2 regions of the Mesorhizobium sp. WSM4983 genome follow, and region 2 is predicted to be linked to the other one. Evidence: predicted binding sites of a transcription regulator. Region 2 holds the regulator's gene; the other holds the start of a gene.
What was found. Region 2 encodes PhoB, which activates phosphate uptake and scavenging genes when phosphate is short. Its sites were predicted from a motif close to TGTCATNNANCTGTCAT; they were not measured.
Positions count from the first base shown of each region.

Region 1: P9254_RS13320 (PhoX family protein) is a predicted target of PhoB. The motif match lies at 1,570-1,586, and genes of this name have one in related genera.

Region 1 covers NZ_JARTVM010000003.1:499,368-502,781, forward strand. Annotated here, with positions in the region: gene P9254_RS13320 (PhoX family protein) at 1-1,506, opposite strand, end outside; gene P9254_RS13325 (hypothetical protein) at 1,856-2,194, shown strand; gene P9254_RS13330 (phosphatase PAP2 family protein) at 2,211-2,912, shown strand; gene P9254_RS13335 (helix-turn-helix domain-containing protein) at 3,007-3,276, shown strand; gene P9254_RS13340 (SulP family inorganic anion transporter) at 3,357-3,414, shown strand, end outside.
Region 2 covers NZ_JARTVM010000002.1:528,645-532,058, forward strand. Annotated here, with positions in the region: gene P9254_RS09815 (ROK family transcriptional regulator) at 1-1,136, shown strand, start outside; gene phoB (phosphate regulon transcriptional regulator PhoB) at 1,452-2,141, opposite strand; gene phoU (phosphate signaling complex protein PhoU) at 2,161-2,865, opposite strand; gene pstB (phosphate ABC transporter ATP-binding protein PstB) at 2,886-3,414, opposite strand, start outside.

The DNA.
Region 1 (3,414 bases), on a different contig from region 2:
GCCGCCGTCTTCGACGATCTCGATGATGTGGCCGAAGGCGTTCGCCGCGCGCGGATTGGCGGCGTCGACCTGATCGGCCTTGCGCTTGGAATTGTTGGTCAGCATGACATAGACCTTGCCGTTGCCGGCATTGGGCTGGATGTCTTCCGGCCGGTCCATCTTGGTGGCGCCGAGCAGGTCGGCGGCGCGACGCGTCTCGATCAGAACGTCGGCCTGGCTGGCGAAACCGTTTTCCGCCGTCAGCGGACCTTCGCCGAACACGATCGGCATCCATTCGACCGAGCCGTCCTCGGCGAATTTGGCGACATGCAGTGTGCCCTCGTCGAGCAGGTTCATGTTGGCGGCGCGGTCGTTCGGATTGAACGTGCCTTTGGTGACGAATTTGTAGACATAGTCGAAGCGCTCGTCGTCGCCGAGATAGAAGACGACGCGGCCATCCTTGGTCACGATCGATTCGGCGCCTTCATGCTTGAAGCGACCCATGGCGGTTCGCTTCCTCGGCACCGAATTGGGGTCATTGACGTCGACCTCGACGACCCAGCCGAAGCGGTTGGGCTCGTTCGGTTCCTTGGCGAGGTTGAAGCGATCGTAATGCGCGCCCCATTCATAGGCGCCCTCCGGAATGCCGAGACGCTTGTAGTTGGCGGCCTCCTTGTGGCCTTCCGGCAGCTCGCCCGAGAAATAGCCGTGGATGTTCTCCTCGGCCATCACATAGGTGCCCCAGGGCGTGACGCCGCCGGCACAGTTGTTGAGGGTGCCGAAGACCTTGGTGCCAGACGGGTCGGCATTGGTCTTGACGCGATCATGGCCGGCTACCGGACCGGACAGCGCCATTTCGGTGGTGGACATGATGCGGCGGTTGAGCTTGCCGTCACGCACCACCTGCCATTTGCCGCCCTCCTTGCGGATCTCGACGATGCTGCCGCCGTGCGCCGCCATCTCGACATCGACCTGCTCCTTGCTGAGCGGCGCCACTTCGGCGGCCTTCTTGCCGTCCTTGTCGACGATCTTGACGATGCCGGGGAACATCAGATGCGGGTTGGTGTATTCGTGGTTGACGACCAGCAGGCCATGCTCGGCCGAGCCATCGATCGGGATATAACCGATATAGTCGTTGTTGTAGCCGAACTGTCTTGCCTGGGCTCCGGCCGTTTGTTTTGCCGGGTCGAATTCCGGCGAATCGGTAAACAGCGGGTCGCCCCAGCGCAAGAGCACGTCGGCATCGTAGCCCGGCGCGACGTGGTGCTTGTCGTCGATGCCGGCCTCGAGCTCGTCGAATTTGAAGGCCGAGACCTCGGCGGCGCGCGCCTCGTCTGCCGCGACGAGCGCCAGCGGGCTCACGGTGGCGGCGATGGCCGAGACAGCCAGCGAACCCCTGAGGAAGTCGCGGCGCGAGAAGCGCGCGGCGATGATCTCGCCCATCGTGCGGTTGTCGGTAGGATTGACGGGCGGGCCGTCATTCTCCTCGAGCTGGCTGGTACGGAAGCGAATCTCAGGTTGGGTCATGGGCTGTCCTCTGGCTCTTGAGGTGGCTGGAACGGGTAACCGGTCGATCCCTATAGGCGCCCGATCACATTTTCGTGACATCAGCCCCATTGAGCAATGCCAATTTGCCGGCTGATGACTGTTCGCCCACGCATTGGCGCCACACGAGGCCCACAACACACGGCGAGCAGACTCCCGAGCGCGCTCGGCGCAAGGACGCCAACCATGGCTGCGGGGCTTGCCTTGCGAGATTCCGCCTTCGATCCCGTCGCACCGTAGCTTGCCCGACGCCATCAGCTTGACGGCTTCGCGCGCTTCGGAAACAAAAGCGGCGAGCGGCGCGGCGAAGGCCGCTTCGGGAGGGATGAACGTGAGTCTCTGGGGACTGGCGCAGCTTGGCGTTTCGACTGTGATTTTCCTGCTGGCCGCGATGGCGGCCAAACAATGGGGATTGGCGCCGAGTCTCGGCAAGATCGTGCTGACGCTGGCGCTCTATTCCGCCGGCAATCTGATCATGCTCAGGCTGATCCGCGAATTCGGCATGTCGGTGTCGTTCAGCCTGTCGGCAGTGATCCAGCTGGTCTCAGTCAATATCGTGGCGCTGGTCTTCTTTGGAGAGCGCCTCAACACTTTCCAAGCGACAGGCGTCGTGCTGGCGATCGCGGCCGTCGCGCTGATCACGCTCGGACCCTATATGCAGCGGCTGTAATTGGAGCAGGCCCGGCATGAAATCGACCGCCAAGGCGCTGCTCAACAGAATAGAATTCCCGGTGCTTGCGGCCGGGCTGGCCATCGCCTGCGGGCTATGGGGCCTGGTGGAACTCATGGGCGTGGCGCGCGCCACGACTCCGCATGCGTTGGACACGGAAATCCTGCTCGCCTTCCGCCATGCCGGGCAGCCGGACAGCCCGATCGGTCCGCTTTGGCTGCAAGGCGCGGTGCGCGATATCACCGCGCTCGGCAGCACCAGCGTGCTGGTGCTGATCACGACTGCGGTGATCGTCTATTTTCTGCTGATGCGCCGACCGGCGACCGCACTGTTCGTGTTCGTTTCGGTGGCGGGCGGTCAGGCGGCGTCCAGCCTGCTCAAGTTCGAGGTCGACCGGCCCCGCCCCGATCTCGTCTCGCATCTCGTCAACGAGACCTCGCTCTCCTTTCCGAGCGGCCATGCGATGCTGTCGGCGGTGACCTATCTCACGCTGGGCTCGCTCGCCGCGCGTTTCCTACCGAACCGCAGGACGAAGATCTTCGTGCTCGGCCTCGCCGTGCTCACCACGGTGCTGGTCGGAACCAGCCGCGTCTATCTCGGCGTGCATTGGCCGTCCGACGTGCTTGCCGGCTGGTGCGCCGGCTTTGCCTGGGCCATGTTGTGCTGGCTTGCAGCGCGCCTGCTGCAGCGGCGCAAAGTGGTGGCGGACAGCGAATGAGTACTCATGTTTCAACTGTTTGTTATGATGCTTGAAACATCATGATCTTTGGATTATCCATTGATACTGCAGACTCAGACAGGGGTTCTGGCCGATGATCACTGCCGCGCAGATGCGCGCCGCGAGGGCGTTGGCCGGTATCGACCAGAAAACGCTCGCCGAGCGCGCCGGGGTTTCGCTTCCGACCATCCAACGCATGGAAGCGAGTGAAGGTGTCGTCAGAGGCGTGGTCGATACGCTGATGAAGGTCATCCAGGGACTCGACGAGGCCGGGGTGGAGCTGATCGGCGAGAACCAGGCCAGCGAGCGCGGCGGCAGGGGCGTGCGTCTCAAGCCTGCCACGCCGCAGAACTCCCAAGGCTGAGCCGCACAAGAAAGTCGCGACGGCGACCGCCGACAGCCCTGCCGACGATCCCGCCGCCCTTACGGAGCGGAAGGCAGTCCATGGATCAGGTCCGGCGGTCAATCCACCCCCAGGCGCGGCCGTCCTTTGCCGAGCTGT
Region 2 (3,414 bases):
CCGCGACCACCGGGCTCAGCCATTCGACCATTTCGGCGATCTCTTCCGACCTGATCCAGGAAGGCGTCTTGGCCGAGAGCAAGCCGAGCGAGACCGCGTCTCTGAAGCGCGGCCGGCCACAGGTGGGCCTCGCGCTCAAGCCGGAGGCGGCGGCGGTGGTAACGGTGGTGCTGTCGCTCAATTTCCTCTCGGTCGCCGTTATTGATTATGCGGGTCAGGTCATCGCCGAGGAGCAGCGCCGCCTCGATACGCTCACCATACCGCGCAACGAGCTGATCGGCGAATGCTTGGCGATCGTGCGGCGCCGGCTGGACGATCCGGACCTCGACGTCGGCAGCGTCGCCCGCATCGCCATGGGCATCCAGGGCATCACCGATTCCCATGCCCGCGCCATGCTATGGTCGCCGATCACGCCGCTGACCGACATTCCCTTCGCCGACATCCTGGAAAAGGAATTCGGCATTCCGGCCACCATGGAAAACGACTGCAACATGATGGCTGTGGCGCTGCAGTGGCGCGATCCCCACCGCTATCGCGACAATTTCATCGCCATTCTGCTCTCGCACGGCATCGGCATGGGCCTGGTGCTGAAGGGCGAGCTGTTCACCGGCACACATTCGTCCGGCGGCGAGTTCGGCCACATGATCCATCGTCCGAGCGGCGCGCTTTGCCGTTGCGGACGCCGCGGCTGCGTCGAGGCCTATGCCGGCAACTACGCCATCTGGCGCAGCGCCATGAAGATGAGCGAGGACGCCGAGCCGATCGATGTCGGCGACGCCGACATGCGGGCGCTCGCCGCCAAGGCGCGCGAGACAGATGGCCCGGAGCGCGAGGCCTATCGCCGGGCCGGGGAGGCGCTGGGCTTCGGCCTCGGCAGCCTGTTCGCGCTGATCGACCCGGCGCCGGTCGCCATGGTCGGCGTCAGCGCCGCCGCCTTCGACCTGATCGAGCCGGCGCTGCGCGAGGCGATCGCCCAGACCGCCGGCGGCCAGCATTCAAATTCGATCTCCTTCGATACCGAGCCGAACGAATTGCCGCTGATCCGCGAAGGCTGCGCCGTGCGCGCGCTGACCTTCGTCGACCAGGAGATTTTCGCCCCGGGCGTGCAGGCAAGAGCGGGCAAGAACGTGGCCTGAGCAGCTTCGATAGCGATCGTTGTCTTCTGTGCGTCCTGCAGACGCCGGAGATTAGCGAAGGCCCCGCAGCTTCGTCATTCCAGGGCGGAGCAGGAGCGAAGCTCCGTCGCGGAGACCCTGGAATCCATGCCATTACCTCAATCGTCGGATGAGCGGAGCAGAATTTCTGCACCGCCGCGGCGCGTGGAAGTCGCGTGGATCGTCGGGTCTGCGCGCGTCGCGACGCTTCGTGCTCCGCCCGTGGACGGCGAAGCACCAGCGTCTCGATAACCCGCCAGCGCAGATAGAACCCGTCAGACCTTCGGTGCCCTGGATCTAATCTTCCCTGATCGCGTAGCCCGCCCCACGGATGGTACGTATGACGTCCGGCATCCGGCCGTTGTTGACCGCCTTGCGCAGGCGTCCGACATGCACGTCCACGGTGCGCTCGTCGATATAGATCGTCTCGCCCCATACATTGTCGAGCAGCTGGCTGCGCGAGAACACCCGGCCGGGATGCCGCATCATGAATTCCAGCAGCCTGAACTCGGTCGGGCCGAGCCGGATCTCGCTCTTCTTGCGGTAGACGCGATGCGATTCGCGATCGAGCACGATGTCGCCGACCTTGAGCACGCTGGACAGCACCTCCGGCTTGGCGCGGCGCAGCAGCGCCTTGACCCTGGCCATGAATTCCGGCGTCGAGAACGGCTTGACCAGATAGTCGTCGGCGCCGGTCGAGAGGCCGCGCACCCTGTCGCTTTCCTCGCCGCGCGCGGTCAGCATGATGATCGGCAGGCGTTCGGTCTCGGGCCGCATCCTGAGGCGCCGGCAAAGCTCGATGCCGGACACCGCCGGCACCATCCAGTCGAGCACCAGAAGGTCGGGTACATTCTCCTGCAGGCGGATCTCGGCCTCGTCGCCGCGGGTCACCACCTCGACCTGATAGCCCTCGGATTCGAGGTTGTAGCGGAGCAGCACCCCCAGCGGTTCCTCGTCCTCCACCACCATGATGCGTGGCGCGATCATATAGCAGGCACCTTCGCTGTCAGGCCGCCGGCGCCGACATCGTCGTCTCGTCCTGCTTAGGACGATTCGCGGGCAATTGCGTGCCGGTCAGCACATAGTAGGCGTTCTCGGCGATGTTGGTGACGTGGTCGCCGATGCGCTCCAGATTCTTGGCGCAGAACAACAGATGCGTGCAAGCCGTGATGTTGCGCGGATCCTCCATCATGTAGGTCAGGAGCTCGCGGAAGACGGCGGTGTATTTGACGTCGATGCGCTCGTCGTCGTTGCGGAGCTTGGCGAGCGCCGTGGCGTCGCCGGCCGCGTATTCCTCGATCACGCCCTGCACCTGGATCAGCACCAGCTGCGCCATCGAATCGATGGAGTGCGAAAGGTCGCGCGGCGCGGCGCTGACGCCGACCGAGCCGACGCGCTTAGCGATGTTCTTGGCAAGGTCGCCAATGCGCTCGAGATCGCCGGCCATGCGGATGGCGCCAACGACGCTGCGCAGGTCGTCGGCCATCGGCTGGCGTTTGGCAATCAGCGTGATGGCGCGATCGTCGAGCTCGCGTTGGCGCGCGTCCATGATGGCATCGTCGGAGACCACGCGCTGCGCCAGCGCGTTGTCGGAATTCAGCAGAGCCTTGGTCGACGCGCCGACCATCGAGCCGGCAAGATCGCCCATGTCGCGGATAAGCTGGCTGATCTGCCTCAGATCCTCGTCGAAGGAAGCGACCGTATGGGCCATGGTTATGTCCTCGTATGAACTCAGCCGAAGCGGCCGGTGATGTAGTCCTGCGTGCGCTTCTCGCGGGGCGAGGTGAAGATCTTCTCGGTCCGGTCGAATTCGATCAGCTCGCCGAGATACATGAACGCCGTCTGCCGCGACACGCGCGCCGCCTGCTGCATGTTGTGGGTGACGATCACGATCGTGTAGTCGGCCTGCAGCTCGTCGATCAGCTCCTCGATCTTGGCGGTCGAGAGCGGATCGAGTGCCGATGCCGGCTCGTCGAGCAGGATGACCTCCGGCTTCACCGCCACGGTGCGGGCGATGCAGAGCCGCTGCTGCTGGCCGCCCGAAAGGCTCTGGCCACTGGCGTTGAGCTTGTCCTTGACCTCGTTCCACAGCGCGGCGCGCTTCAGCGCCTGTTCGACGCGATTGTCCATCTCGGCCTTGCTTATCTTCTCATACAGCCTGACGCCGAAGGCGATGTTCTCGTAGATCGACATCGGGAACGGCGTCGGCTTCTGGAACACCATGCCGATCTTGGTCCTGAGCAGGTTGAGGTCCTGCGAA